Cellvibrio sp. PSBB006: one gene and its partners. The protein of the gene in region 3 interacts with the protein of the main gene of each other region in a pairwise test. Links are inferred from orthologs where the notes say so. Each region holds a gene or a part of one and is shown on either strand. Other genes may lie near its edges.

Evidence for each region.
Region 1: the proteins of ybgC (region 3) and acpP interact in binary tests that used the Escherichia coli proteins (3 or more experiments, as listed by UniProt). The link is inferred for Cellvibrio sp. PSBB006 from one-to-one orthologs.
Region 2: the proteins of ybgC (region 3) and secA interact in binary tests that used the Escherichia coli proteins (3 or more experiments, as listed by UniProt). The link is inferred for Cellvibrio sp. PSBB006 from one-to-one orthologs.

Annotation. Positions count from the first base shown.
Region 1 is NZ_CP021382.1:461,080-469,893, reverse strand. What follows is about bases 1,714-4,448. They hold acpP (acyl carrier protein), read right to left. Parts: upstream 3,332-4,448; coding sequence 3,095-3,331; downstream 1,714-3,094. Other genes in these bases: fabD (ACP S-malonyltransferase), read right to left, coding at 4,285-4,448; fabG (3-oxoacyl-ACP reductase FabG), read right to left, coding at 3,526-4,272; fabF (beta-ketoacyl-ACP synthase II), read right to left, coding at 1,714-2,899. Outside these bases: endolytic transglycosylase MltG, read right to left, coding at 1-696; pabC (aminodeoxychorismate lyase), read right to left, coding at 702-1,562; more of fabF, read right to left, coding at 1,658-1,713; more of fabD, read right to left, coding at 4,449-5,226; phosphate acyltransferase PlsX, read right to left, coding at 5,270-6,292; rpmF (50S ribosomal protein L32), read right to left, coding at 6,320-6,502; CBR65_RS02085 (YceD family protein), read right to left, coding at 6,544-7,077; CBR65_RS02080 (nucleoside triphosphate pyrophosphatase), read left to right, coding at 7,192-7,794; CBR65_RS02075 (HAD-IA family hydrolase), read right to left, coding at 7,772-8,416; 23S rRNA pseudouridine(955/2504/2580) synthase RluC, read right to left, coding at 8,450-8,814. UniProt on the Escherichia coli protein: Carrier of the growing fatty acid chain in fatty acid biosynthesis.
Region 2 is NZ_CP021382.1:1,989,732-2,000,170, forward strand. The notes cover bases 1,489-4,791. They hold secA (preprotein translocase subunit SecA), read right to left. Parts: upstream 4,398-4,791; coding sequence 1,689-4,397; downstream 1,489-1,688. Other genes in these bases: argJ (bifunctional glutamate N-acetyltransferase/amino-acid acetyltransferase ArgJ), read right to left, coding at 1,489-1,598; CBR65_RS08235 (M23 family metallopeptidase), read right to left, coding at 4,507-4,791. Outside these bases: CBR65_RS08220 (Nudix family hydrolase), read right to left, coding at 1-375; more of argJ, read right to left, coding at 378-1,488; more of CBR65_RS08235, read right to left, coding at 4,792-5,439; lpxC (UDP-3-O-acyl-N-acetylglucosamine deacetylase), read right to left, coding at 5,758-6,669; cell division protein FtsZ, read right to left, coding at 7,061-8,230; cell division protein FtsA, read right to left, coding at 8,288-9,526; CBR65_RS08255 (cell division protein FtsQ/DivIB), read right to left, coding at 9,567-10,412; CBR65_RS08260 (D-alanine--D-alanine ligase), read right to left, coding at 10,419-10,439. UniProt on the Escherichia coli protein: Required for protein export, interacts with the SecYEG preprotein conducting channel.
Region 3 is NZ_CP021382.1:5,200,278-5,211,533, reverse strand. The notes cover bases 6,856-9,589. They hold ybgC (tol-pal system-associated acyl-CoA thioesterase), read right to left. Parts: upstream 8,561-9,589; coding sequence 8,150-8,560; downstream 6,856-8,149. Other genes in these bases: ruvB (Holliday junction branch migration DNA helicase RuvB), read right to left, coding at 8,595-9,589; tolQ (protein TolQ), read right to left, coding at 7,439-8,134; tolR (protein TolR), read right to left, coding at 6,982-7,374; CBR65_RS21720 (cell envelope integrity protein TolA), read right to left, coding at 6,856-6,975. Also shown: CBR65_RS21745 (DNA translocase FtsK), read right to left, coding at 1-1,792; trxB (thioredoxin-disulfide reductase), read left to right, coding at 2,050-2,997; CBR65_RS21735 (YbgF trimerization domain-containing protein), read right to left, coding at 3,577-4,329; peptidoglycan-associated lipoprotein Pal, read right to left, coding at 4,349-4,825; Tol-Pal system beta propeller repeat protein TolB, read right to left, coding at 4,874-6,112; more of CBR65_RS21720, read right to left, coding at 6,151-6,855; more of ruvB, read right to left, coding at 9,590-9,620; Holliday junction branch migration protein RuvA, read right to left, coding at 9,638-10,255; crossover junction endodeoxyribonuclease RuvC, read right to left, coding at 10,303-10,821; CBR65_RS21685 (YebC/PmpR family DNA-binding transcriptional regulator), read right to left, coding at 10,937-11,256.

The DNA of each region.
Region 1 (8,814 bases), 4.7 Mb from region 3 along the record:
CGCGATCTGATCACGCTCCCACTCCGCACCTGTTTCCCGCTCTACGATCGATGCCATGATCAATGCTTCGTATGGACTTTTGTAGGGCAGATTATCGGCCCGAGCCTCCCACAGTTCTTGCAGCAATTGTTGCATTTGCAAATATGCCCTACGCATAATTTCTACGTCCGTGGCATCGCGAGGATATAGGTATGTATCAGGAAAAAACCAGCCTTCGGGATGGTCGATCGGTAACTCCAGCAGCGCCAACTGCTCCGCTTCCGTCTTGTCCTGTAGCAAAGGTTTGACGGTGTCCTTTGAATGAAGCAACGCTAAGGCTTGCCGAAATGTCCATCCCTCTACAAGCGTTACCTGGTATAAAACCACTTCACCTTTACGCAGCTTCTCCAGCAATTGTTGTGGCGTAACGCCGTGAGGCAGAAAGTATTCTCCCGCATGAACCTTGGTCGCATTGGAAAAACGTGCATATAAGGTCAGCAAACGTGGATGCTGCAAAAAACCCTGTTGAGCCAGATCATGAGCCAGATGCCCCAATACTCGCCCCGATTGAAGCTGGTAAGTATATCCGGCTTGAGGCAGTGCTAAAGGTGTCGTCAACCAGTGCTGGACATAAAGCCAGGTTGATACGCCAACCAGTACCGTTAATACCATCAATACTCGTAACAATCGCATTATTTTTTTTAGCATCTTGCGCATTCACATTAATCCACTTCAGATGATATATCGCGCAACAATATCGCCAACTGATCTCGTAAGCTGTGCGTTATTTCATGGCGAGAAAAACGCGTAGGCGTTTCGCCATCCAATGCGGCTACCGACACAATGCCCCTGATACTGTTGCAGATGAACATTTCATCTGCACGCTGCAATTCGACTGGCATAATTTTTTTTACTGTCACCGCTAAATTCAGGGCCGGAGCGAGGCGCTCAATAATGACCCGCCGCATGATACCCGCAACACCGGCAAACGAGAGATCAGGCGTGAAGAGTTGGCCGTCCTGCACCATAAAGACATTACTGGCAGTGGCCTCAATAACACCCCCCTCATCATCAAGCATCAGGCCCTCAGCATAGTCGTTTTTCCATTCTGCACGCGCCATAATTTGCTCAAGGCGGTTGAGATGTTTAAGTCCGGCCAATACGCGATTATTGGAAAGTCTCTGCTTACAAACCCGCAGTTTTATATGTTGTAAATCGTCCGGTAAAGCATCGAAAAATATAACGCAAATGGTTGGTGACACCGATTCAGGAAATGCATAACCCCGGCCACCGCAACCGCGTGTCACAATCACTTTAACTACCCCATCTGAAACACCGAGATGCTGAGCCTGCTGAAGGATATCGGTGATGTATGTCTCCAGGCGCGCTGTATCGAGCGGGATCATTAGCAATTTACACGCGTCAAGCAGACGTTGACGATGAAATTCCCACAAGGGCACAACGCCCATCCGATAGAGACAGGTCTCGAAAAGGCCGTCGCCATAAGCAAAGCCTCGATCCAGCGGAGACACTGAAGCGTTTATAACACCATTGACGGAAATCAGGGGAAATTGACTAGGCATCGGCGGAGTCTATACAAAATCTGACACCGATACAAAAACGCCGAGCTGTATATGGCTCGGCGTTTTTGATGTCTCAATAGCTAGTAAAGGTAGCATCAGGTTAACTTGCGAAAGATAAGAGAACCATTGGTCCCACCGAAACCGAAAGAGTTAGAAAGCACGGTTTCTATTTTGCGCTCCTGAGCGGTGTGAGGCACAAGGTTAATGTCACAGCCTTCTTCCGGATTGTCCAGGTTGATGGTCGGCGGAGCCACCTGATCACGAATGGCCAACACGCTGAAGATTGCTTCCACCGCGCCAGCCGCGCCCAATAGATGCCCAATCATGGACTTGGTAGAACTCACCGCCACCTGATCAACAGCACTACCCATGACTGATTTCACCGCCTGGCATTCGGCTTTATCGCCAGCCGGAGTAGAGGTGCCATGAGCATTGATGTAATTGACCTCGCTGGCAGGAATTCCCGCATCCCTGATGGCATTCACCATCGATGCGGCCGCACCTGAGCCATCTTCCGGCGGTGAGGTCATATGATAGGCATCACCGCTCATACCAAAACCGATCAGTTCGGCGTATATTCGAGCTCCACGCGCTTTAGCATGCTCATATTCTTCCAGCACCAACACGCCCGCCCCATCACCCAGAACAAAGCCATCACGGTCTTTGTCCCAAGGACGACTGGCGGCCTGGGGGTTGTCGTTACGTGTTGACAAGGCTCGCGCAGCGGCAAATCCTCCCAAACCAACGGGCGTTGTTGCCATTTCGGCACCACCTGCAACCATAACATCTGCATCACCGTACTGAATCATACGCGCGGCAAAGCCGATGCTGTGGGTTCCGGTGGTGCACGCGGTCGTGATGGCGATGTTAGGACCACGCAACCCATACATAATGGAAAGATTGCCAGAAATCATGTTAATAATGGCGCTGGGAACAAAGAAAGGAGACATACGACGCGGTCCCTTATGTTCCACTACCAGAGTGCCTTCCTCAATCGTACCAATCCCCCCAATACCCGAGCCGATAGACACGCCAATACGACCGGCATTAGCGTCAGATACTTCAAGGCCCGCATCGCGAATAGCCTGAATACCGGCCACCATTCCATACTGAATAAAAGGGTCCATCTTACGTGCATCTTTTCCGGAAAAATAATCGTCGATCACGAGATTCTTTACGGATGCGCTGAATTGCGTGGTAAAAGCCGAAGTATCAAAAGCGGAGATTGTTTCTACGCCGCTTTTGCCATTCACAATGCCATGCCAGGTATCAGCCACGGTATTACCCAGCGAGCTGACCATACCAAGACCAGTTACAACCACTCTTCTACGCGACACGTTAGGGATTCTCCAAAACAATAAGGAATTGGCGGGATAAAACTTCAAAATGCTCAGGGACAGGCATTTAGTATATCGCGCTGATTAAACAGCTACTGACAGAATTTATGTAATAAAACTGGCAAAAGAAAAAGCCGTACTATTTCGCAATAATACGGCTTTTTCATGAAGACAGATAATCAGCGACTTTGAAGATTACGCCAGGTTGGCGTTAATGTAATCGATAGCCAGCTGAACTGTGGTGATTTTCTCAGCTTCTTCATCGGGGATTTCTGTCTCGAACTCTTCTTCCAGAGCCATAACCAGCTCTACGGTGTCGAGAGAGTCAGCACCCAGATCTTCTACAAAAGAAGCTTCGTTTTTAACTTCTTCTTCTTTCACACCCAGTTGCTCAGCAACGATTTTTTTTACGCGTTCTTCAATGCTGCTCATGATGCTATTTAACTCCTAGTGGTAGTATCGACGAAACCGTCACTTGTGAAACCACGAAGGTGGTTCCTTCATAATGTTTCGGCCAAAATCGACGCGCATTTTACATCTATTTTTGCCGTGTTGTAACGCATCCTGCCAAAATTCTTCGTTTTTTTAGTGAATTCCCAAGAAAAACAAAGACTTAAATCCAATTATTAGCTCATATACAAGCCGCCATTGACGTGGATAGTCTCGCCGCTGACATAAGCTGCCGCATCACTGGCCAAAAAAACCACAACCGCAGCAATTTCTTCAGGCTTACCCAAGCGCCCCACTGGAATGTTGGACAGCAATCCTGCCTTTTGTTCCTCTGGCAACCCTTTAGTCATGTCGGTATCAATAAAACCCGGTGCAACGGTGTTAACGGTGATACCGCGCGACCCTACCTCTGCAGCCAGTGAGCGTGCAAAACCCGATACGCCAGCTTTGGTAGCAGCATAATTCGATTGCCCGGCGTTGCCCATAGCGCCGACAACGGAACTGATGTTAATAATACGGCCCCAGCGAGCTTTCATCATTCCGCGCAACACAGCTTTACTCAAGCGATAAATTGAACTGAGGTTGGTATTGATAACATCAAACCACTCATCATCGCTCATGCGCATCAGCAAATTATCTTTAGTAATGCCAGCGTTATTGACAAGAATAGCCGGCGTACCAAATTCTTCCTGAACACTTTTCATTAACTCGGCTACCGAATCGGCATCAGTAACATTTAATACTTTTCCTGTGCCACGAATACCCAATTCCTGCAAGCGAGCAGATATTTTTTCCGCTCCGGATTCACTGGTCGCCGTACCAATAACGGTTGCTCCGGCAGCGCCTAATTGCTCCGCAATCGCAGCACCAATACCTCGACTGGCACCAGTAACCAAGGCAACTTTATCGTTTAAATTGATCATCGTCTTCACCCATTAATTAAAAGTTTCCAACGCCCCAAGAAGTTCTTCTGGGGTTTCGATGGAGAGCGTATTCAAATCCTTGTTAATTCTTTTGTTTAATCCTGAAAGCACTTTACCTGGACCACATTCGATCGTGGTAGCAATACCGCGCGCAGACAAAGTATTGACACAATCAACCCAACGCACCGCACTGAAGATCTGTTCGATCATAAGCGCTTTGATTTTTTCCGGATTACTTTCCGGCTCCGCCGTAACATTATGTACAACAGGGATATCCGGAGTAGAAAAAGATGTATTGTAAATTTGTTCTGCCAATTTTTCCGCAGCTGGACGCATGAGTGACGTATGAAACGGTGCACTCACAGGCAAGGGAAGTGCTCGCTTCGCACCCGCCTCTTTGCACAATGCGCTTGCGCGCTCGACAGCGCCAGCAGCACCGGCAATCACAACTTGCCCCGGCGAATTGAAATTTACCGCGGCGACAACTTCACCTTGTTCTGCCTGCTTACACGCATCAATAATTGACGCATCATCCAAACCAATAATAGCCGCCATAGCACCCTGCCCTGCCGGTACAGCTTCCTGCATAAATTTGCCGCGCTGCTGAACCAGTTTTACTGCATCACCAAATGCAACCACCCCGGCACAAACCAAGGCCGACCATTCACCCAAGCTATGTCCGGCCATCAGCGCCGGCTGCGCACCACCTTTGTGTTGCCATACGCGCCAAATCGCAACACTGGCAGTGAGCAATAACGGCTGGGTACGCTCAGTCAAATTAATGTCATCCTGACTGCCATTCTGAACCAAATCCCATAGATCATAACCGAGCGCAGAAGATGCTTCTGAAAATGTCTCCGCCACAAGAGAATACTGGCTGGACAAATCTGCCAACATACCAATCTTCTGGGAGCCCTGCCCAGGAAAAACAAAAGCAAGATGAGATTGAGTCATAGGAACTTCGCTTGTATTGATAAGAAAATTAATAATCGAAAATTTATGGTTGATTTTTTTGCATTGCATTTAACGCACACTGAATACGCGCTGGCACCTTCTGCACAACCTGCTCTTTTGCAACAACCAAAGCCTGATAAAAAGCATCTTCGTCAGCGCTGCCATGGCTTTTCACTACAGGTTTCTGTAGCCCCAGGAAGCATGCTCCATTATATGCCCCCGGATTTAATTCACGCCGCCATTGGCGCAAAACAGGTCGCATAAACAACACCAACAACTTCAGATACCAATGGCGAGCAAAACTTTTTTCAATCTTTTTAGCTATCAGGCGCGCTACCCCTTCGCTGGATTTAAGCGCGACATTACCGCTAAAGCCATCGCACACAATCACATTGACCCTACCAAGATATAACTCATCACCTTCAATGAATCCGATGTAATTAAGTTGTTCATCCTGTGATAGCAACACATGACTGTGCTTGACCAAATCGGTTCCTTTAGTTTCTTCCGTGCCCACATTCAGCAAAGCTACGCGAGGCTTTTCAACTCCTGCGGAAGACGCCAATACACTACCCATTAATGCAAATTGATGCAGCTGCTCGGGCGTACAGGTGAGATTCGCCCCCAAATCCAACATGAAGCTATTGCCTTGCTCCACGGGCATCGACTTACAAATGGCAGGCCGATCAATTCCCGGAAAAGTCTTCAGGAGATGCTTACTCATCGCCATCAGGGCTCCGGTATTACCCGCACTGACACAGGCATCGGCAAATCCATCCTGAACCTGTAACAACGCCTGCCACATGGACGAATTTTTTTTATGGCGTAAGGCAGTTAGTGGATCTTCGTGCATTGCAACGACATCAGTAGCGTGATGAACGCGAATGGCTGGGGATACAGGAATACTACTTGATGAAAGTAAGGACTGAATTTGATCCTGATCACCGACCAGCAACAGCTCTACTTCAGGGGAGGTCGCGACAAAACGAATGGCCGCTGTAATAACAACGCGGGGACCTAAGTCCCCGCTCATAGCGTCAACCGCTATACGAATTTTTTCAGACAATGTTAGATCGTCTTTTTGCCTGACAAATTATTCGTTAACACCTTTGTCAATCACTTTACGGCCACGGTAAAAACCGTCAGCAGTAACATGATGACGTAAGTGCTTTTCACCGCTGGTTGCGTCGACGGACAATGTTGGTCCAGTCAAGGCATCGTGTGAACGACGCATGTCACGCTTGGAACGGGATTTTTTGTTTTGCTGTACGGCCATGATGATCTCCTGATTACATACACACTGGAACCGAGGCGCCTCTATTTTTTCGGCGAGCTCTTGAGTTGCTCCAGCACTTGAAACGGGTTTTTCTCTTGCTTGACTACCACCGGCTCACCACTCTGAAAGAGCTTGGGGTCAACACACTGCTCCTCGTGATAAGCCACCGGGGGCAGATTCAGCAACAACTCTTCTTCGACCATATCGAAAAAGTCTGCACTGGCATCCTCAACAATCCAAGGGTCCAGATGCTTCGGCAACATCTTGGCATCCTCTTCAGTCCACACAATTGCCAGTGAAATATTGCATTCGACGGGCTTTGCGACTGGAGACAGACAACGCTGACAAATCAACATCAGATCTGCATGCGCCTTGCCAGACACAACCTTTTTCTTCTCCTCACTGATACCAAAGTCCAGTCTGACAAAGACCTGACCTTCAGTTCCCTCAAGCGACTCTGCTAAACGCGACAAGGCGGCTATAGGGATAACACCCTCCAGAGAAATACCCTGTTGGGCAAATTTCCGCGGATCTCCCTGCCGAGGCAAGGTTTTGTGTGAGGGGGCTGAAAACATAAGCGCGCAATAATAGGGATCTGCTCTACTTCTGTCAAAGAAAATGTATGGAAATGGCGCTATTTAGTGCTTGCGGCATAGAATAGCCACCTTATCTATGATTCTGAGGGTTTCATGCAAGACATCATTCTGGCCTCCAGCTCCGTTTACCGGCGTCAATTATTGAACAAATTGGGAATCAACTACCGATGGCAGGCACCCGATGTAAATGAGACCTCTATAGACGGTGAATCTCCTGCGGACCTGGTTAAACGGCTGTCGAGAAATAAAGCGGTGGCACTGGCGCCACACTACCCGAGTGCACTAATCATTGGCTCTGATCAGGTTGCTGCGCTTGAGAATAGAATCCTGGGAAAACCCGGTAATCACACCCATGCCAAAACGCAACTACAGCTGGCGAGCGGCAGGCAAGTGACCTTTTTTACCGGGTTGACTCTTTATAACGCCACAACAAGAACCACTCAGACATGCTGCGAACTTTATCAAGTTACTTTTCGTCAATTGACCGATGCACAAATAGAGAATTACCTGCAACGAGAGCAGCCCTACGATTGTGCTGGCAGCTTTAAATCCGAAGGATTGGGCATTGCCCTCTTTGATGAACTGGAAGGCAGAGACCCTAACACACTAATCGGCCTCCCTTTAATTGCACTGATCAAGATGCTTAATAATGAAGGGATTGATGTGCTAGATGCTAAACAAGACGCTGCCATCTGAGTAATTCGTCAAAACGGTCCATACACAGCTCTGGCTCATACGGATGCAAGCGCTCCACATGATGAGCCCCATAACTTACCGCAATACGCGGCATGTTTATTGTGCGCGCCATAGCCATGTCGTATTCCGTATCCCCAATCATGACGGACTCTGCGGAGGGCACCGAGAACTCATTCAACAGCTGCTCCAACATCAATGGGTGCGGCTTGGACGCCGTCTCATCCGCACAGCGCGTCGCATGAAAGAACGAAGACATTCCCAGACCAGTTAAAATTCGATCCAGCCCCCGACGACTTTTACCGGTCGCGATGGCAAGCTGATGCCCTTCTGTCCGCAGATGCTCCAGAGTTTCCTGAACCGCAGGGAAAAAAGCCGACGGGCGCTGTTGATCCAGAGAGATAAAATGGGCCGCATAGCGTTCACGGATGTCTTGGCGCTCCGCCTCACCGAGCAGCGGAAAGAGCTGGGCGATGGCTTCAGGCAACCCCAAACCAATGATGTTGTGAACCTCACTGTCCAGCGGTATTTCCCAACCCAAATCTTCAGCGGCCATTTGCATGGCCTGGGTAATCTTGCCGGTTGAATCACTCAGGGTTCCATCCCAATCAAAAATTAATAACAACTATTTATCTCCCACAACGCAATGCTCATGAGCCTAGTTTTTAGGCAGCCTCGACAGCGGCCCAGCCAAATCAGTCGCCAAAGGAGCCCTGACTATCGTTAACTCCGACTGATCAGGCAAGTAGAAACCGAGTTCTGCTGCGTGTAAAAACAAGCGTTTTAGACCCAATTGACGCATGCTTTCATTAATTTCATCATTGCCATACTTTTCATCCCCGACCAGACTATGGCCGGCATACTGCGCATGGACTCTTATCTGGTGGGTGCGACCGGTAATCGGTCGAGCTTCAATTAACGTAAAATCCCGAAAAGATTGGAGCACTGCAAATTCCGTGAGACTCGGCTTTCCTTCTGGATTCACTTTAACAATACGCTCCCCATCACCCACCTCACTCTTAA
Region 2 (10,439 bases), 3.2 Mb from region 3 along the record:
AATGATGGGTTTATTGGCGGCAGGGAAAGGGTAATCACTCAGCTCCGGGACTGTAACCCAGCGAACTGGCTGCCCTTCCACACCGCGAGGCTCCCCGGAAAAGGCGAGCACTTTATATACGTCTAGAAAAACCGATTTATCCACGTAATCATGGCGAATTTGGATCAGAGGTTCTGTTTGCTCAACTTGAATATCAAGCTCTTCATAAAGTTCGCGTTGCAGTGCCTGATGAATTGTTTCACCAGCATCTACCTTTCCGCCGGGAAATTCCCACAAGCCGCCCTGGTGCACGTCGGCGGCGCGGCGCGCGATAAGGATTTTGCCATCGGGACTAACAATAGCCCCGACGGCAACGTGAACAATTTTCACTGCCATAATTACGAACGATAATCGGCGTTAATACGGACATACTCATAAGACAAGTCGGTCGTCCACACCGTCTCTGCCACACTACCGCGACCGAGATCGATACGAATGGCAATATCTTCACCTTTCATAACAGTCTGGCCCTGCTCTTCGGTATAGCTCGCTGCGCGTCCGCCATTTTCTACAATCAATACATCATTGAGATGAACACGAACTTTGGTTGCATCAAGGTCAGGCACACCGGCATAACCAATAGCAGCAACAATGCGACCCCAATTAGGATCAGATGCAAAGAGAGCCGTTTTGATCAGGGGAGAATGTGCAACAGCATAAGCTACATCGAGACATTCATCGCGATTTGCACCGCCGCTGACAGCAACGGTCACGAATTTGGTTGCACCTTCACCATCGCTGACAATACTTTTCGCCAGATGAATATACGCAGCAAAAATAATGTCTTTCAGTTTTTCATATAACTCACCCTCAGGTTTGTTAACCTCGGGTAAATCAACCTGACCAGTAGCAATGAGAATGCATGAGTCGTTGGTAGAGGTATCACCATCTATAGTGATACGGTTGAACGATTTATCTGCCGCTTCCTTCGCTAACTGCTGCAATAAAGGCTGCGCAATTTTGGCATCGGTAGCGATGTAACCCAGCATAGTCGCCATGTTGGGTTTGATCATGCCAGCACCTTTGGCAATCCCATTCACGGTAATCGTTTTGCCTTGGTATTCGATTTGTTGACTAAACCCTTTAGGGCGCGTATCGGTTGTCATGATACCGGCACCCGCATCGGTCCAACCTTGTTCGGTTGCGTTTGCCAAGGCTTCAGGAATTACCGCGATGATCTTGGCAACCGGTAAAGGCTCACCAATCACACCAGTAGAAAAGGGTAAAACCTGCTCGGGCTTAACACCTGTTTGCTGCGCAATGGCTTCACAGGTTGCTTTGGCATCGCGCAAGCCCTGTTCGCCCGTACAAGCATTAGCGTTACCGGAGTTAATCACTAAATAACGAATCGGCGCAGCCGCCAAGTGGGCTTTGCACAATGTCACCGGCGCTGCGCAGAAAGCATTTTTTGTAAAAACACCTGCAACAGCACTGCCTTCTGCCAGCTCGAACAACACGACATCACGACGGTTTTGACGCTTGATACCCGCACAAACAGCGGTGAGTTTTACACCCGCTACCGGGTGCATGGAAGGGAATGGATATTCACCAACGGCCATGATTCATAATTCCTGTGCTATTTGCGACGATACTTTTAAACCACAGACACCGGTTAAACGACAGGCACCGGTTGCTCAACCTTTAATGCCTTACTCCAATTGTCCATGACACTGTTTATATTTTTTCCCCGAACCACAAGGACATGGATCGTTGCGACCAACTTTTCGCCCCTGGCGTACAAACGGCTCAGGTTGTTGATGATCGCGCTCGGGCAACTGCTCTTCGCCCATAGCGGAGACTTGTTCATGTTGCAGCAACATTTTTTGCCGTTCTAATGCTTCACGACGTTGCTTTTCCATCGCTTCCATTTGTTCGCGTGTAATCGGCTCAACACGTGCTAGCAGGTGGATTGTTTCGCGCTTTACGGTTTCCAATAATTGCTGGAAGAGCTCAAACGCTTCACGTTTGTATTCCTGCTTCGGATTTTTTTGCGCATAGGAACGCAGATTAATGCCTTGACGCAGGTGGTCCATGTTGGCCAGATGCTCTTTCCAAGCGTTGTCCAACACTTGCAACATAACCTGTTTTTCAATCTCAACCATGATGTTGCCGATGCGTTCGCATTTTGCATCGTAGCCCGCCTGGATTTCAGCGAGAATTTTTTCACGCAGCTTTTCTTCGTGCAGACGATTGTCTTCATCAAGCCATTTGGCAATGGGTAATTGCAAACCAAAATCTGTTTCAATTTGCTTTTCCAGACCGGGAACATTCCACTGATCTTCAATGCTCATCGGAGGAATAAAATGGCTGATCATGTCATCGACCACGTCTCCGCGAACAGTATTAACAGTGTCACGAATAGTGTCGGCGTCCAGCAGCTGATTGCGTTGGTGATAAATAATTTGCCGCTGTTCATTAGCGACGTCATCAAATTCGAGCAATTGCTTACGAATATCAAAGTTGCGACCTTCAACTTTACGCTGGGCTTTTTCAATGGCGTTGTTCACCATGCGGTGTTCAATGGCCTCGCCCTTGTTCATGCCTAATGCCTGCATAAATCCACGCACGCGATCCGACGCAAAGATGCGCATCAAATTATCTTCAAGCGATAAATAAAAGCGCGTTAAGCCCGGATCACCCTGACGACCGGCGCGGCCGCGCAACTGGTTATCAATACGGCGGGATTCATGGCGCTCTGTACCGATAATATGCAACCCGCCTGCCGCAATAACTGTTTCGTGACGTTTTTGCCACTCGGCTTTAATAGCGGCAACTTGCGCTTCTGTCGAATTTTCCAACGCGGCCACTTCCGCTTCCCATTTACCACCCAACACGATATCCGTACCACGGCCCGCCATGTTGGTCGCAATCGTGACCGCGCCTGGGCGACCCGCCTGGGCAATAATCTCCGCTTCCTGTGCGTGAAATTTGGCGTTAAGTACCTGGTGTTTAATGCCCGCTTTATTCAAGCGACGTGACATTTCTTCCGAGGTTTCGATTGATGCAGTACCCACCAGAATCGGAGCATTTTTTTCCTGATAGGTTTTGATGTCCTCAACGATTGCATCGTATTTTTCTTCTACCGACAGAAAAACCAAATCGTTCAGGTCGACACGCTGTACTGTCTTATTGGTGGGAATTACCACGACATCAAGACGATAGATTTCGCGGAATTCATACGCCTCGGTGTCTGCCGTACCGGTCATGCCCGCGAGAATCGGATATAGGCGGAAATAATTCTGGAAGGTAGTCGACGCAAGTGTTTGACTCTCGCTTTGAATCGGTACGCCTTCTTTGGCCTCCAATGCCTGATGCAGACCTTCCGATAGACGACGCCCCTGCATGGTTCGGCCGGTGTGCTCATCAATCAAGACAACCTGATTCTCCTGAACGATGTACTCTACATCGCGATGGAATAATGCATGGGCGCGCAAGGCTGAATTAACGTGATGCAATAACGCCAAATTATTGGCCGCGTAGAGATTTTGGTCCGGCTGCAGTAATTTTGCTTCAATCAATAAATCTTCTACATGTTGATGCCCGCTTTCAGAGAGTTCCACCTGACGGGTTTTCTCATCAACAGAGTAGTCGCCTTCCCCGTCTTCTTCCTGTTGCGGTTTCAACCTGCCGACCAACTGGTTCATGCGCTTGTAGAGTTCAGAACTGTTTTCAGCAGCACCGGAAATCACCAAAGGTGTGCGCGCTTCGTCAATCAAAATCGAGTCGACTTCGTCCACGATGGCAAAATATAACGGACGCTGTACTTTATCGGCTTTACTCAGCGCCATGTTATCGCGGAGATAGTCAAAACCGTATTCGTTATTGGTGCCGTAAGTAATGTCCGCCGCGTAGGCTTCGCGCTTTAAAGCAGAAGGCTGCATGGATTGGATAACGCCAACCTTCATGCCCAGAAATTCATAAACCGGGGCCATCCACGCTGCGTCGCGACTGGCCAGATAATCATTCACTGTAATCACGTGCACGCCCTTACCAGTCAGGGCGTGCAGGTAGCTCGGCAGGGTTGCCACCAGGGTTTTACCCTCACCGGTACGCATTTCAGCGATACACCCTTCGTGCAGCGCCATACCACCGATAAGCTGTACATCAAAATGGCGCATCGACAAAACCCGGCGGCTTGCTTCACGCACCGTGGCAAAAGCTTCAGGTAAGAGCTGATCAACGGTCTCGCCTTGCTGGTAACGCTGACGATATTCGTCAGTTTTTGCCCGTAATTGTTCGTCAGTCAGCTTTTCCATGTCGGGCTCAAGCGCGTTAATTCGCGTCACAATCTTGCTCATGCGCTTGAGTTCACGATCATTTTTTGAACCGAATAAAGCTTTAGCTATAAAACCAATCATTTGATATACCGTAACTTATAAGAATGCAGATCTGAAATAAAATGAACCTGACAGCAAGGCTGGCAAGTAAACAGAAAGGTGCTTGTTAAAGCAAGCGGGGAGAGGAGAATTATCGGCTGGCGCGATGAATATAGGTTGCAGGATCGACAGGGCGACCGTGCTTGTAAACTTCAAAATGAACGTGGGGACCAGTAGAGCGACCGGTAGAGCCTACTAAAGCGATGATTTGACCTTTTTTAACTACATCACCCACTTTTACCAGATTACTTTTGTTGTGGGCATAGCGTGTGGCATAGCCGTTACCATGGTTGATTTCCACCATGTTGCCATATTCAGGGTGACGACCAGCAACAGTGACAACCCCGGCAGCAACCGAGATGACATCAGTGCCTTCACGGGCCGCGAAATCAACACCAGCATGGAAAGCAACATTGCCGGTAAACGGATCGGTTCTGCGCCCAAAACGGGAAGCCATCCAACCTTTTTGCACGGGTCGACCGGCAATAAAGATGTCATCCTGGATTTTGCGCTTGGCCAATAAAGCATCAAGCGTTTCCAGCTGTTGTTCGCGGTTTTCGATTTGATTAGAGAGCTGATCGATGATCCGAATCAGTTCAGGAGTAGACTGGGCCTGAGTGACAGCCGCTGTTTCCGGGCCGCCGACGGCAGGGGGCTGACTGAAATCGAACTCGCCTTCTTCCAGCTTGGCAACGGTAGTCAACCGCTCACCCAAAGCATCCAGACGCACGAGACGCGCCTGCATTTCTGCGATTTTCATCGTCAGCGCCGACAATTGTGCTTCGGCCTCCTGACGGGTTTTCTCCAGATGTTCTTTCTGGGCAATCAATTCATCTTCAAGCGCCTGACGGGACTCGGTATTAAAGAAGTCACCGTTGTCCTGCGTTTCAAGCCAGTTATAGCCAATAGCGCAGAGCACTCCAGGCATACCCAACAAGCAGACAGAAAGAAACGCACGAGTCCATCCCGCAATGGAGATGCTCCGTGACTGACCGTGATGCTTGTTGAGGATAATAATTTTCATGCAATGAATGTTATCTGATTTGCCTGAACCAATTATTAGTAATAGTAGGCATTTTAAGATTCTTGCTTAGACCAATATTGCCTTGTTGCGGATGTTTTATAACTCGAAGGACTTAAAAACCAACTTCTTTATTATAAACAATCACTTTGTCGTCCGTGATAACACGGATTTATAAGCAAAATTAGCACCAATTTCTGAAAAATCATCCGCCAATATCAGCGGGAGGTCGAAATATGGCACAGATGAAAGGTAATGATCAATAGAAAATTTCAACGACATCAGTTCACCAATGTCGTTGAAACTAAGACGGGGAAAAACTTAAATAGCCAATAAAGGCTTCATATAAGAGATGGGCGCAGCGTCCTCATCTTCAAATGTGACCACTTCCCAGGCATCTTTTTGAGCGATTAATTGGCGCAAGGATTTGTTGTTAAGGCCGTGACCCGACTTATGCGCTTTAAACTCACCAATCAGGCTATTTCCCAGAAGATACAAGTCACCGATAGCATCCAGGACCTTGTGTTTTACAAACTCATCTTCGTAGCGCAGGCCATCCTCGTTAAGGATGCGGTAATCATCCACGACGATAGCGTTGTCGATGCTGCCGCCCTTGGCCAAGCCTTTGGAGCGCAAATATTCAATCTCGTGCATAAAACCGAAAGTGCGCGCGCGACTAACTTCTTTTACAAAAGACGTACTGGAAAAATCCACCGACGTTTCAAGGGTACGCCCCTGAAAAACCGGGTGATCGAAATCGATAGAGAAAGTGACTTTAAAGCCTTCAAATGGCAGGAAACTGGCAATTTTATCGCCATCCTGCACCGTGACGGGCTTTTTGATGCGGATGAATTTTTTCGCTGCTGGTTGCTCTTGAATACCAGCAGATTGGATCAGAAAAACAAAAGGGCCAGCACTGCCATCCATAATAGGGACTTCCGGGGCGCTGACTTCAACAATAGCGTTATCAATACCCAGACCAGCCATGGCAGAAAGCAAATGCTCGACTGTTGATACGCGGACGTCGCCATTCATCAGGGTCGTCGACAGCGTCGTATCACCGACATTTTCTGCCTTCGCTTCGATCTCCACCACAGGGTCAAGATCCACCCGGCGAAACAGGATACCCGCATCCACAGGAGCGGGAAGCAGAGTCAAATAAATCTTTTGGCCGGTGTGTAACCCAACGCCGGTCGCGCGAATGGCATTCTTAAGTGTTCGTTGTCTGATCATTGCTTTGTGTTAGCCCTACCTGTTAGCTAGATTAGCAAGTGTACCCAAGGTGACTTTGGCGTGTACGCGACGTAAATTTTTTGCCGTCATACTCGCGATATCCTTATTGATGTCCCGCAGTCTAACCAAAAGTAATCCCGTTCAAAAAAGCAAGTCATGTTACCAATATATGTCGCAGGTCGCCAGCTAAGCGGCCTATAGGAAAAATCAATCTTTAGCGAACCTGGTCCCTGTCCGCTAAAAATAGTACTGCCCTGCGCTTTTTACGCATACCGGACCACTAACTCAGACACGTTCATTGACGAGTTGTGGTGCCGGTAAAGGCAATTTTCAAGTCGTCCGTCAGCGGCGACTGAGACTCGCGACATTCATTACCACTACATCCAATCGATCAATCCGCCTGGCGACGCAAGAATGCCGGAATATCGAGATATTCAAGATCCTTTTCTGCCATCGGTGCAACAGCCGCCGAAGAATGACTGTTGGCGCGCAAGTGCGCCGGACGATCCAATGCGCTGTAATCAATCTGACCATTGGAACGACGCGTGTTATCCACGATGACTTTTGTGGGCGCAGGTTTGGTTTCTTTAACCGCTGCGGTAGCCGCCGCACCCAAACCAGTTGCCACAACAGTCACGCGAAGCTCGTTGCTCATCTCTGGATCGATTACCGTACCAACCACTACAGTCGCATCAGCGGATGCAAATTCTTCAATAGTGTTACCCACTTCAGAGTATTCGCCGAGCGACAGATCAATACCGGCAGTGATATTTACCAGAATACCGCGCGCACCTTGCAGATTAACGTCTTCCAGCAGCGGGCTGCGAATTGCCGCTTCGGCTGCTTCGCGTGCGCGATTTTCACCTGTTGCACGACCGGTGCCCATCATCGCCATGCCCATTTCAGACATCACGGTGCGAACGTCAGCGAAGTCGACGTTGATCATGCCGGGACGGATAATCAGATCGGCAATACCTTGCACCGCGCCGAGCAATACATTGTTAGCGGCTTTAAACGCATCAAGCAGGCTGGTTGACTTACCCAACACCGCCAACAATTTTTCATTGGGAATGGTGATTAACGAATCCACGCGCTCCTGCAGTTCACGAATACCGGCGTCGGCAATAGCCATACGTTTGCGGCCTTCGAACGGGAAGGGTTTGGTGACCACCGCAACCGTCAGAATTCCCAGGTCGCGCGCAACTTCGGCCACTACCGGTGCACCACCAGTACCGGTACCACCACCCATGCCTGCGGCAATAAATACCATATCAGCACCGCGCAGGACCTCAGCAATACGCTCGCGATCTTCCAGCGCTGCCTGCCGGCCTACCTCCGGGTTAGCACCTGCACCCAGCCCTTTGGTCATGGAGTTACCCAGTTGTAACACGGTGCGTGCATCAATATCTTTCAGCGCTTGCGCGTCAGTATTTGCACAGATAAATTCCACACCATCAACGTTATTGGCAATCATGTGTTTGACGGCGTTACCGCCACCACCACCAACACCGATAACTTTGATAACTGCACTTTGTTGAATGCTATCGACTAATTCAAACATAGTAATACCCCTTTTTTCCCTTGAACGTGTCTGTTAAAAAATAAAACCTGGTTGCGTTTAAAAATTGCTTTGAAATAATTTCTTGAGCCGACTGATAATCGAACCCTGCTGTTCCCTCGAATGATGCGCAGCTCCCCTGCCCTCCTGTTGTTGCTTCATTGCATACATCAACAAACCGACACCGGTGGAATAAATGGGATTATTCACGATGTCAGTCAAACCGCGAATGGCGTGTGGTGCGCCAATACGAACGGGCATATGAAAAATTTCCTCCGCCAGTTCAATAACACCTTCCATCTTCGACGTACCACCGGTTAAGACAATACCGGCGGCAATCAAATCTTCATAACCGCTGCGCCGCAATTCCGATTGCACCAATGTAAACAATTCGTCGTAGCGCGGCTCCACCACTTCGGCCAATGCCTGTCGGGACAGATCGCGTGGTTGACGATCTCCCACACTGGGTACTTTGATCGTTTCATCCGGGCTGGTTAACTTTGCCAATGCGCAGGCATATTTAATTTTAATTTCTTCAGCATTAGGCGTCGGTGTGCGCAGCGCCATAGCGATATCGTTGGTTACCTGATCACCGGCAATCGGGATCACGCCCGTATGGCGAATTGCACCGTCTTTAAAGATGGCAATGTCAGTGGTACCGCCGCCAATATCCACCACACAAACACCCAATTCTTTTTCATCATCAGTCAGTACGGCATAACTTGAAGCCAATTGTTCCAAGATAATATCTTCAACTTCCAAACCACACCGACGAATACATTTTTCAATATTTTGCGCCGCATTGACTGCGCAAGTCACCAGATGCACTTTTGCTTCCAGGCGCACACCGGACATCCCCAAAGGCTCTTTCACACCGTCCTGGTCATCAATTAAAAATTCCTGCGGCAGGATGTGCAGAATTTTCTGGTCCGCTGGAATAGCCACGGCCTGTGCTGCATCAATTACACGATCCAGATCCTGCGGAAACACTTCACGATCCTTGATCGCCACGATACCGTGAGAATTCAGGCTGCGAATGTGGCTGCCCGCGATACCCGCGTAGACCGAGTGAATCTGGCAACCAGCCATCAACTCCGCTTCTTCAATAGCGCGCTGGATCGAAAGCACCGTGGATTCGATATTTACCACCACACCTTTTTTCAAACCGCTGGAGCGATGCGATCCGATACCGACAATTTCCAGGCGTCCTTCGGGCGTGATGGCCCCCACAAGCGCCACCACCTTGGATGTACCTATATCCAGGCCAACAATCATTTTGTTGTCACCAGCATTTGCCATTGGCGTAACCTCTTTTTAAATCATTCCAACCTTTGAATGATCACATCGATTTAATGTAATTTTTTTTCGCTTCTGAATCCGGCGACCATTGCACCGCAACGCCGTTGGTATAGCGCACATCAATTGCTGTAACGTCTTGCCAGACCTCGCTCAGGTGTTGGTCGTAGACCGTCATAAAGCGGCGCATTTTTTCCATCACCTGATCCCGACCAATGGCCACTTCCACATCACCTTTCAACATCAATCGCCAGGACTTTTTGCTATCACACTTCAACTCGATAACGTCCAGACCACGCGAGCGCAACAACTGCGATAAATCCTGATATTGCTGCATAATCTTGCTGGCATCAGCGGCGTTGCCTTGCAATAAGGGTAACGCCGCCAATGCATCAATATTGTCAACCTGCACCAACTCGCCGCGCTGGTTTAAAAAACCGTCTGTACCCCATCGCGCAATTGGCTGCTCCTCGGTGATGCGTACTTCCAGCGCATCGGGCCAACGTCGCGCCAGGGCGGCGTGCTCAACCCAGGGTTCACTTTCCAATGCCGTTTTCATGCGCATTAAATCCAGCTGCAAAAAATCTTCATTGATCTCTGCACTGATTAACGCCATAGCTCGCTCCTTGCTGATGTAATGAAAGTCACCCTCCACCATCACGCTGGCCAGCGGTCGATCAACCAGTTCCGCCACAGGCTCAGCGACAAAATACAGCGCTAATCCCAGCGCTCCGACTATCAAAACCAATCCCACTAAACGTCTTGACCAACGACCGGCATTGTCATTGTTGTTGTCGCCCAAACGGGCACCGCCGTAGCTGGGAACCTTGGTATTCAGTCCCTCTGCTCGTTTACTGCGCCGCCTGCCATTGACACTGCTGTCGTTCATGCTGATTTACAAACTGGCCAGCAATAC
Region 3 (11,256 bases):
CGGCGGCCCGCGCTTTTTGCGCAATGCGCGCAATCAATTGCTCTACTTTTTTCTTATCAACAATCATCATCATATCGGCAAATTCATCGATCACGACGACAATCATCGGCAAGGTTTCGAGGTTAGGCGCGGTTGCTTCCGCCTCACCTGCTTCGAAATTTTCCTCCGGCTTGAACAGTGGATCAGCAATAGGCGTACCGGCTTTGTTCGCATCATCAATTTTGCGATTAAAACCTGCCAGATTACGCACACCCAAAGCAGCCATTAACTTATAACGTCGCTCCATCTCGCCCACACACCAACGCAAACCATTGGCGGCGTCTTTCATATCGGTAATGACCGGCGTCAGCAAATGGGGAATGCCTTCGTAAACAGACAACTCCAGCATCTTCGGGTCTACCAGAATCAGACGCACTTCTTTAGGTGTCGACTTGTAGAGAAGACTCAACAGCATGACGTTGACGCCCACAGACTTACCAGAGCCGGTGGTACCCGCTACCAATAAGTGCGGCATCCTGGCCAAATCTGCAATGACAGGCTCGCCAGAAATGTCATGTCCCAAAGCCATGGTTAAGGGCGAACGGGAGTTCTCGTAGGTCTCTGACGCGATGACCTCACTTAAACGCACAATCTCGCGATGCTCGTTGGGGATTTCGATACCCATAACAGATTTGCCGGGAATCACTTCAACGACTCGCACACTGATCACAGCCAGTGAACGTGCCAGATCCTTCGCCAAACCGGAAATACGACTGGCTTTGATACCGGGTGCGGGCTGGATTTCAAAACGGGTAACAACCGGACCAGGTTGCACTGAAACCACTTCGATTTCGATACCGAAATCTTTAAGTTTTAATTCCAGCAACTTGGACATAGCTTCCAGCGATTCTTTTGAAAAGCCTTTGTCACTACGTTTATCCGCTGGATCAAGCAAATTCAGCGCTGGCAGTTCGCCCACTACGCTGGTATCCAGAGTCTCGAATAACGATGCCTGTTTTTCTTTTTGCACACGGGGACTGGGTGTCGGCTTTTTGGGTGGTTCTGTGATAACTGGTGGAATGCGTTTGGCTTCCACTTTGGCGTGTTGCGCAACCACTTCCCGTCGATGTTGTTGAGCTTCACTCGCTAATTTTTTCTCATGGCGCCGCCGCTGGAAGTGCAACCACTTTTCCTGCATTTTGCTGATTAGCAACAAGGTGATGCGACCGATCTCATCCATCAGCGCCAACCAGGACAAATCGGTAAAGATGGTCATACCAAACAGAAATACGGCGATCAACAGCAAAGTACCGCCGGTATAGCTAAAGGCACCGCTCACCGCATCGGATACAGATGCACCTAAAAGCCCGCCATGAGAGTAAGGGAGATCAGATATTTCACTGCCGTAATTCATAGCCGCCAGGCCAGTACCCGCAACCATCACCAGGATAAAGCCGACCAAACGCAAGCCGATTAATATCCAGTCCGGTGTGGTTTGATGGGCACGATCGCGAAAAACAATCCAGGCCCGATAAGCCAACATAACGGGGAAGAGGTATGCCAGATAGCCAAACAACGAGAAAAACACATCGGCGATCCATGCACCAAAGGGACCACCCGCATTTTGTATGCGAATATTGGCACCAGTGCGCGACCAGCCCGGATCGCCGGGGTCGTAACTGAACATCGCCAACAATAAAAATAGACAAATGGCCACAAAACCGATCAGCGCACCTTCTTTCACGATCCGCAGGAAAATGCCGGATTCAGGTGCCGCAGGAGCAGTTTTACGACTGGAAGTATTTGATTTCAAAAGCACATTCCCAAGTAATGGACGGTATTTCGCGCCCTATTGTAATAATTAACGTGGTTTTTACCACCATATAAAGAGAAGCATCCAACATTCATGCAATAAAAGATAACTGTTGAGCGGCCGATACCCTATAGCCACAGCCAATATCTTGTATTGAACCAGACAATTTTGCTCACCCCACTGTATTCACTTATCATGGCCACCAATTTACCCATCTCTATTCACAGCTTGTTTATTACGCTTTAAGGATAACTATCATGAGTGACGTACAGCACCACCAACTGATTATTCTCGGTTCAGGCCCTGCCGGGTATACGGCAGCTATTTATGCCGCTCGTGCCAACCTAAAGCCAGTCGTTATTACAGGCATGCAGCAAGGTGGTCAGCTAACAACCACAACCGAAGTGGAAAACTGGCCGGGCGGTCCTCATGACCTCCAGGGACCGGATTTAATGGTCCAGATGCAAGAACATGCCGAGCGCTTTGATACGCAGATCCTCTTTGACCACATCCATGAGACTGTATTGACCGAACGTCCGTTCAAATTGCTCGGTACCAACACCTACACCTGTGATGCCTTGATCATTGCTACCGGTGCTTCCGCCCAATATCTGGGCCTTCCATCAGAAGAAGCCTTTATGGGTAAAGGCGTAAGCGCTTGTGCGACCTGTGACGGATTCTTTTATCGTGGCCAAAAGGTTGCAGTAGTCGGTGGCGGCAATACAGCGGTAGAAGAAGCTTTATATCTGTCCAACATCGCCAGCGAAGTGACCTTGATTCACCGTCGGGATAAATTAAAGTCCGAGAAAATCCTGCAAGACAAACTGTTGGCTAAAGCGGCGAACGGTAATGTGCGGATTATATGGAACCATACACTGGAAGAAGTTCTTGGTGAAGACAGCGGTGTTACCGGCCTGCGCCTGAAAAGCACCCAGGACGGCAGCACTCAGGACATTGATGTTGCAGGTGTGTTTATCGCTATCGGCCACAAGCCTAACACCGATATTTTTGCCGGCCAGCTTGATATGAAAGATGGCTACATCAAGGTAAACAGCGGTTTGCATGGGAATGCCACCGGGACCAATATTCCAGGGGTATTTGCTGCAGGTGACGTAGCTGATCATGTTTACCGTCAAGCTATTACATCTGCCGGAGCCGGCTGTATGGCTGCGCTTGATGCCGAGAAATACCTGGATAATCTTTAAACGCTCCTCAGGATTGTCTCTCTACAGAGGCAATCCTGCCCTCACCGCTCTTTAAGCCCCCTCCAACTAACATAACGTGCGCTGCCGCACTCAATCAGCAATCCTCTTTTCCCTATCGGGCATACCTTAATTGCTTGATTTCAAAAGCTTTAAATTCCAAAGTGATGACAATCACGTCGGATAAGATCCCGATATCCGCGCCATCCTGTAGTCAATTTCCTACAAAAAATAGCGATTTTCTCGACTATCTGCGACACCTCATTTTCTGGAGAATAGCTTTTAACAAGGAAGTACACATTGATGTACCCAGGCCAAGAAAGGTCAAAGGAAGCGCCCCACTCTATCTAAGGAAATACAAAGGAATGTGTGCCGTATAAGGACGTTGTAAACACGGAAGGACAGGCACAAGAGTGGAACAGCAAGGTTGGTCAGCAGGACGCTGAGTTTTAATTACTAAATTCTTTAGCAATTAAAGTAAAACCTGGAGAGGAGCTGGAAAGCTATGGGGCTAACCGCAAGGTTGGCCCCACTCTTTTTTTACATCAAGAATATCGGCCTATAAAAATAAACCCGACACCTTTAGAAATTTTCCTGCAAATATTGTTTAGCCAATCGAGCTGAATCACCACTGCCAGCAGCGACATCTTCAAGCAACTTTCTGCCTTGATCATCTTCCCCTAGCAAGTGGTATACCTTACCCAGCTTGAACTTCGCATCAGGTACTTTGCGATCATTAGGAAACTTCTCAAGCAATTGAGTAAACCAATTTCGCGAATCAGATAATTCATTCTTCAGCAGGTAGATTTCTCCCAGCCAATAATAGCTATTGCCCGCATAGGCGCCGTTGGGAAAACGGGAGAGATGGTCTTTAAAGGCCGCAATGGCGGGATCAATCTGACGCTGTTTCAACAGGTTATATGCTGCAGCATAGACCTCGGCTTCACCGAGAGCACTATTGGAATTCGGAATAGAGACACCGCCACCTGCGCTTTCAACGGGTGACGGTGGCAAAAGAGATGTATCAACAGGAGCAGGATTGCCACCACCAGACAAGGCGTTCAAGCGTTTATCCAGATCAAGGTAGTTATCCATTTGCTGCTGTTTTAAACGAGAAATCTCGTGAGCCTGTTCCTCTACCAAACCTCGTAGCAGAGAAACTTCTTCCTTGAGTGATTGGAGTTCAAAATACGCATTTGTTTGAGCGTTAACCGACTCAATCGGTTGAGCCACCCCAGAGAGTGGTCTCTGGGGCGAGGATTCAACAACCCGCACTTGCGCCTGGGATGCAGGGACTGCAATAAACAGAACAGCAGCTAACAGGTATTTCGACATACGGGTTGTTGACTCTTGATTAGTACTTCAGTTCTACACGACGGTTTTGAGAGTAGGAAGACTCATCGCTGCCAGTGGCAAGCGGACGCTCTTCACCGTAGCTCACAACTTCCAAAGAAGAAGCGCTTACACCTTGCAGTACCAGGAAGTCGCGCACAGCGTTCGCACGACGCTCACCCAGAGCAATGTTGTATTCGCGAGAGCCGCGCTCGTCAGCATGACCTTCCAGACGGGTAGCAGCACCAGAAGATTTCAGACGATCTGCATGAGCCAACAACAGCGCACGGGTTTCAGGCTTCAGAGTAGCTTGGTCGAAGTCGAAGTACACGATAGTTTCGAGCGGTGCTTGCTCTTCAACTTCGTTAACAGTTTCTTCAGGCACTACAGGAGCAGTAGTGGTAGTTTCCTCTTCCTGAGTGCTGCTGCTGGAGCAACCAACCAGGAAAGACATAATAACAGCGAAGGTTAAACCTTGTTTTAATGATTTAGTGATCATGTGTGTGTAACTCCAATCAAGTGGTGAACTAGCAGTACTGAGGTTTATTTAAAAAAATGGTGACCATGCGGGTTCCCGCACATCACCTTGTTTTGATGGTAGACGAACTCTGGTTCTGGCATCCAAGGAAACCGCTGCCAGTATACCCTTACCACCAAAGCGAGTCGCATACATCAGCATAGCGCCATTGGGAGCTATAGTAGGCGACTCGTCTAAATCTGTCTCTGTCAAAATGCGTAAATTTCCTGTCTTAAGGTCTTGTGCAGCGAGGTGATATGTACCACCTCGTTGATGAACCATAACCAAGCTTTTACCATCAGGAGAGACGCGACCACGAGTGTTTTGCTCGCCGTCAAAGGTTACACGCTCCACCTGCAAAGTTGCAACATTTACTTGGTATATTTGTGGCTTTCCTCCACGATTGGAGGTGAAAATAATGCCAGTACCATCGGCCGTCCATGCAGGTTCAGTATCAATTCCAAAATGATTTGTCATGCGCGACAGTTGTCGAGTAATAATATTCAGCGTGTAAATTTCCGGATTGCCATCCTTCGACAAAACCAATGCCAGACGCTGTCCATCAGGCGCCCATGCAGGCGCACCATTCAAACCTTTAAAATTTGTCAGCTGCTCTCTTCTGCCTGTTGCAATCTCCTGAACATAAACTGCAGGACGATCCGATTCAAAAGAAACATATGCAACCCGACGACCATCCGGAGACCACATCGGTGACATAATCGGCTCACCGGATTCAAGCAATAATCGCGAACGAGCTCCGTCCACGTCCGACAACATCAATCGATATTTATCATTTCTGCCTTTCTGTTGAAAAGCTTCTACATAAATCAGCTTGGTGGAAAATATGCCACGAATACCAGTAATAGTTTCATAAACCTTGTCACTGATGTGGTGAGCCAGGTCACGCAATTGAGCTTCCGTCCCATCAACTGACAATTTTGGTAATACTTTGCGCTGACCCAGGACATCAAACAGTTGATAGCTGGCGTAATAACGCCCTGCACGCTGCTCTACAGAGCCTATTAATAAATATTCTGCCTTGAGCACATTCCAATCGCGATAATGCACTTCAGCTTCGTTACGTGGGAAAGACAACATATCAGTTCGCGGAATTGCGGCAAACTGACCGGTGAACTCCAGATCATTACTGACGATTTCACTGATATCTTCCGATAATGCCAAGCCTTGAGTGGCCATAGGTACTACCGCGATGCGAGTCGGATTATCCGCCCCACGGGAAATCTGTATTGTTAACTGGGCTTGTGCCATACCTGAAATCAAAAGCACAAAAAACAGCAAATAACGTTTCACTGACGTAAATCCTCTGGCTGGAATAATAATCGGAATACTCGAAAGTTACGTTCAAATAAATCTGACGGCATACCCATAATCTCGGTAAAGCGATCAACCCGCTTTACCGCCTGTTCGGCCGAACGATCAAATGCGACATCACCACTGCTTTTAATCACCCGCACGTTCACTACCTGACCCGTCGGCACCATGTTGATTTCCAGAATCGCCTGCATGCCGTTTCTGGCGGAGGGCGGACGGCTCCAGTTTTGAATAATCCGCTCCTGTATTAGCGCCTCGTAGCTCTGGACATTAGCATCGTCACTACGTTCACTGAGAAACTGCTCTTCCTTTTGTAAGGCCGCCTCAAGCCGCTCCATTGCTTCACGCTGTTGCTGCTCACGCTTTTTACGTTCAGCCTCGGCCTTACGCTTCTTTTCTTCCTCTTCCTTTTTACGCTGCTGTTCAGCTTTTGCTGCTGCCTGTTTAGCCTGCTCAGTTTTTATTTTTTGCAGACGCGCTTCTTCTGCCTTGGCTTTTGCTTCCTGATCTTTTTTCTGCTGGATTTTTTTTGCTTCGGCTTGTTGGCGCTCTTGCTCTTCCTGACGCTTACGCTCCTGCTCCTGTTTTCGTTGCGCCTCCAGCACCTGAGGTTTTGGTTGCTGGGGAGCAGCGATGGCTTTGGGGGTCATATCGACCAGCGTTGCCTTTACATAATGCGGCTTGTATATCGTTTCTTCCGGTTTGCTTTGCATCCAATTACCAGCAATAAAAATCAACAATGCCGTGTGCAAGGTTACACTGAGCAATACCGGTACTGTAAAAAATCTGTCCAGCTTCATAGATACCTAACGGGGAGGCTCAGTAACCAAGCCGACGGAAGGTGCCCCGGCACTCTGCAATTCGCTCATTAGTGACACAACCACGCCGTAATCAACGCTATGGTCACCTTGCACCAGAACAAGCGTCTTGGGACTCTGCCGCAACACCTTACTCACCATATCCTTGATTTCAGCAAGAGGGCGAGCCTGCTCCGCATCGCCGCCCAGCGTAATGTAGTAGCTTCCGTCCTTTTTGACAGAAACCGTAACCGGCTCTTCATCCTTGTTATCGATTGGCTCCGAGGCTGCTTGCGGCAACTCCACTTTCACACCCTGTGTCAGCATCGGTGCAGCAACCATAAACACGATCAATAGCACCAACATCACATCGATGTATGGCACCACGTTGATTTCAGCCATCGGTTTCTTTTTTACTTTCCGATCAAATCCGGACATATCATTTAACCATGAAATTTGGATTAACTCAGGCGGAAACCTGCTTGCTGTGTACCTGGCGATGCAGAATAGCTGAAAACTCTTCTGCGAAAGTCTGGTAATTTCCCATCAAGGTTTCGGCGCGCGTCGAGTAGCGGTTGTAAGCCAGAACCGCAGGAATTGCTGCAAAAAGCCCGATGGCGGTAGCTATCAGCGCCTCGGAGATACCTGGAGCAACCGTCGCCAGAGTTGTCTGATGCACATTTGCCAGGCCACGAAATGAATTCATGATTCCCCATACCGTACCGAACAAACCGATGTATGGGCTGACAGACGCAACACTGGCCAGAAACGGCAAACCGGCTTCCAGTTTTTCTTCCTCACGCGCCAGCGCTACACGCATGGCCCGCTGTGATCCTTCCATCACTGCATCCGGGTCAGCACCGGTCTGTTGGCGTAAACGCGTAAATTCCTTGAACCCGGCACGGAAAATATTCTCCACGCCGTCGGTATCATTGCGGCCATTGCCTTGGCGGAATAACTGGTTGAGGTCGATGCCGGACCAGAATTGTTTTTCAAAGGCGAGGAAGGAATTATGGGCTTTGCGCTGGTACATTCCGCGCTGAAAAATCATCACCCAGGAAACCATGGAAGCGAGGAAGAGAATCAACATAACCAGTTGCACAACGAAACTGGCTTCGGCAATCAAACTCCAGATCGATAAGGTATTTTCAGCTTCTGACATAACACTCTGTAGCTCTTAGTTGGTATTGGTATGCGACTTGATGCGTTCAAACATGGCGATGGGAATAGGGTTAGGTTTCATTGTCTCGCCGCTGACGCAAGCGATGCGAATTAGACCCTCGCACATTAAATCGTTCCCGCGCAAAACATTCTGTTGAAACTCCACGTAAGTACGCGCGATTTTGACAACCTCAGTCGTCACCTCCAGCTGGTCATCCAGGCGCGCCGGACGCCGATAAATGACTTGTGCAGAGTGAACGACAAGTAAAAGACCCTCGTCCAAAATAGCGGGCTTATCATACCCCAGACTGCGCAAAAATTCTGTACGGGATCGCTCCATGAACTTTAAATAGTTGACGTAGTAAACAATACCGCCCGCATCAGTATCTTCTATGTAAATACGAACCGGTAATGCGAAAGCCGTCATGCGTGAAATTCCATAACCAAAAACATTGGAAAAGTTATTCGGTATCGTCTTGCAAGCGTTTGGGCATGGTTATGCCGAAGTGCAAGTATGCGTTTGCTGTGAGAACACGACCGCGCGGTGTGCGTGCCAGAAACCCTTGCTGAATCAGATAGGGCTCGATGACATCTTCTATTGTTCCGCGATCTTCACTAATGGCCGCCGCCAGACTCTCAACACCTACCGGCCCACCATCAAAATTATTCATCATCGCGAGCAGCAAGCGACGGTCCATATGATCAAAACCCCGATCATCGACATTCAACATATTAAGCGCACCGTCCGCCATCTCAGCACTGACTATGCCATCACCTTTCATCTCGGCAAAATCGCGCACGCGACGCAGCAAGCGATTGGCGATACGCGGTGTGCCACGAGAACGCTTGGCTATTTCAGCTGCACCTTGAGGCTCCATACTCACCCCCAACAATGCTGCGGAGCGCGCAACAATGTGAGTGAGATCAGCAACATTGTAGAACTCCAGGCGTTGCACGATCCCGAACCGATCACGCAAGGGAGAAGTAAGTAAACCTGCGCGGGTGGTTGCCCCCACCAACGTAAACTGCGGCAAGTCCAGTTTGATCGAACGCGCTGCCGGCCCTTCGCCGATCATGATATCCAGCTGAAAATCTTCCATTGCAGGATAAAGAATTTCTTCCACCACTGGGCTCAAACGATGAATCTCGTCGATAAACAACACATCGCCCGGTTCAAGATTGGTCATCAGCGCAGCCAAATCCCCGGCTTTTTCCAATACCGGACCGGAGGTACTCTTCAGCGAAACTCCCATTTCATTGGCAATAATGTTCGCCAATGTGGTTTTACCCAAACCCGGAGGCCCGAATACAAGCGTGTGGTCCAGCGCTTCATTGCGTTTTTTTGCTGCGCCGATAAAAATTTCCATCTGCTCGCGCACCACGGGTTGACCAACATAGTCGGCCAAACTGCGCGGGCGCACCGCCCGATCAAGTTGATCTTCACGATCTCTGGCGGTGGGGGCAATCAAACGATCTGTTTCAATCATACGTTTTCACCATCAGGTTAGACCGGCGCTATGCTGCGCAATGCCAAACGAATAAGTTCCTGGCTGCTCGCCTCCGGATGATGTTTTGCTGCGGAGGCAATCATCTTCGCCGCATCAACCGGTTTATAACCCAGGGCAATCAATGCACTTTCCGCTTCTGCCAACACCTCATTGGTGTTCAATACGCCTTGCTGGTGATTATCCGGCAGATGTTCTGCGTGGGGTAAATCCCAGGTTTTGAGTCGATCCTGTAATTCAATGACCAATCGCTCGGCCGTTTTTTTTCCAATTCCCGGAAGCTTGGTCAGCGCCGTAATATTGTGTTCACGCACACAGCGCGCAATATCGTCTGCTTCCATACCGGATAAAATCGCAATTGCCAGTTTGGGGCCGACACCATTCACTTTAATCAGCGTCCGAAACAGTGCGCGATCACGTTGATCAATGAACGCAAACAATTGATGCAGGTTTTCGGTAATAGAAAGATGCGTGTGCAGCACCACCTCAACACCCAGTGCAGGCAAACGATAAAAAGTCGTCATAGGAGCCTGCAATTCATAGCCCACACCATTTACATCCAGCAACAAATATGGCGGTTGCTTCTCAATAACGGTTCCGCGTAAACGTCCTATCATGAAAACTCACTCTGGTTAATCCGGCTTCTGGCTCTGATATTGTTCGATTAAATCACCCTGCCCCGGCGGAAGCTGCTGGAACCGGCAAGTTTAATCAAATGTTGTTGCGTATTGGCGTGACACAGCGCTACTGCCAACGCATCCGCCGCATCCTCCTGAGGCTCAGCTGGCAGTTTCAACAGGGTTTTCACCATATGCTGAACCTGAGTTTTATCCGCCGCCCCATGCCCTACCACCGATTGCTTGACCTTGCGCGCCTCATATTCCGACACCGGCAAGGCCAAGGCGACTGCCGCCACGATGGCTGCTCCCCGCGCCTGCCCCAACTTGAGTGCCGAACTGGCATTCTTGGCCATGAACACCTGTTCAATCGCCATCTCCTGGGGGCAATACTGCTGAATAATCTGGGTAACGGAGTCAAAGATAATCTTGAGGCGTTCGGGCAGGTCGAGGTCGGGAACGCGAATCACGCCGCTGGTAACATACTCCGCCTTCCGCCCCACAGCATTGATAATGCCGAAGCCGGTTTTGCGGGAGCCAGGGTCGATACCCAAGATCAGTGCCATAAGGATAAGTGCGCGTCTTAAAAGGTGGGGGAAGTGTCACATGGAGTGGCGCCTGTCGCAAGCGCAAGAGCGGCGGCAAGCTGGCTAGCACCAGTTGCCGCAGGAGAAGGTGGTTTTATGAGTTAAGTTGCTCCATTACATCATCCGGAATGTCGGCATTGGTGTAGACATTCTGTACATCGTCCAGATCTTCGAGCATATCGACCAACCCCAGGATTTTTTCCGCGCCCTCTTTATCCAGCGAAACCGTTACTGAAGGGATCATCGCGATATCCGCACTGGCTGGTTTGAACCCGGCTTCAAGGAGCGCATCTTTTACATTGAGATAATCTTCAAAGGACGTCATCACGTCATAGGAACCATCATCGTTGGTAATCACATCGTCAGCCCCAGCTTCCAATGCAGCTTCCATTAATTTGTCTTCATCAATACCTG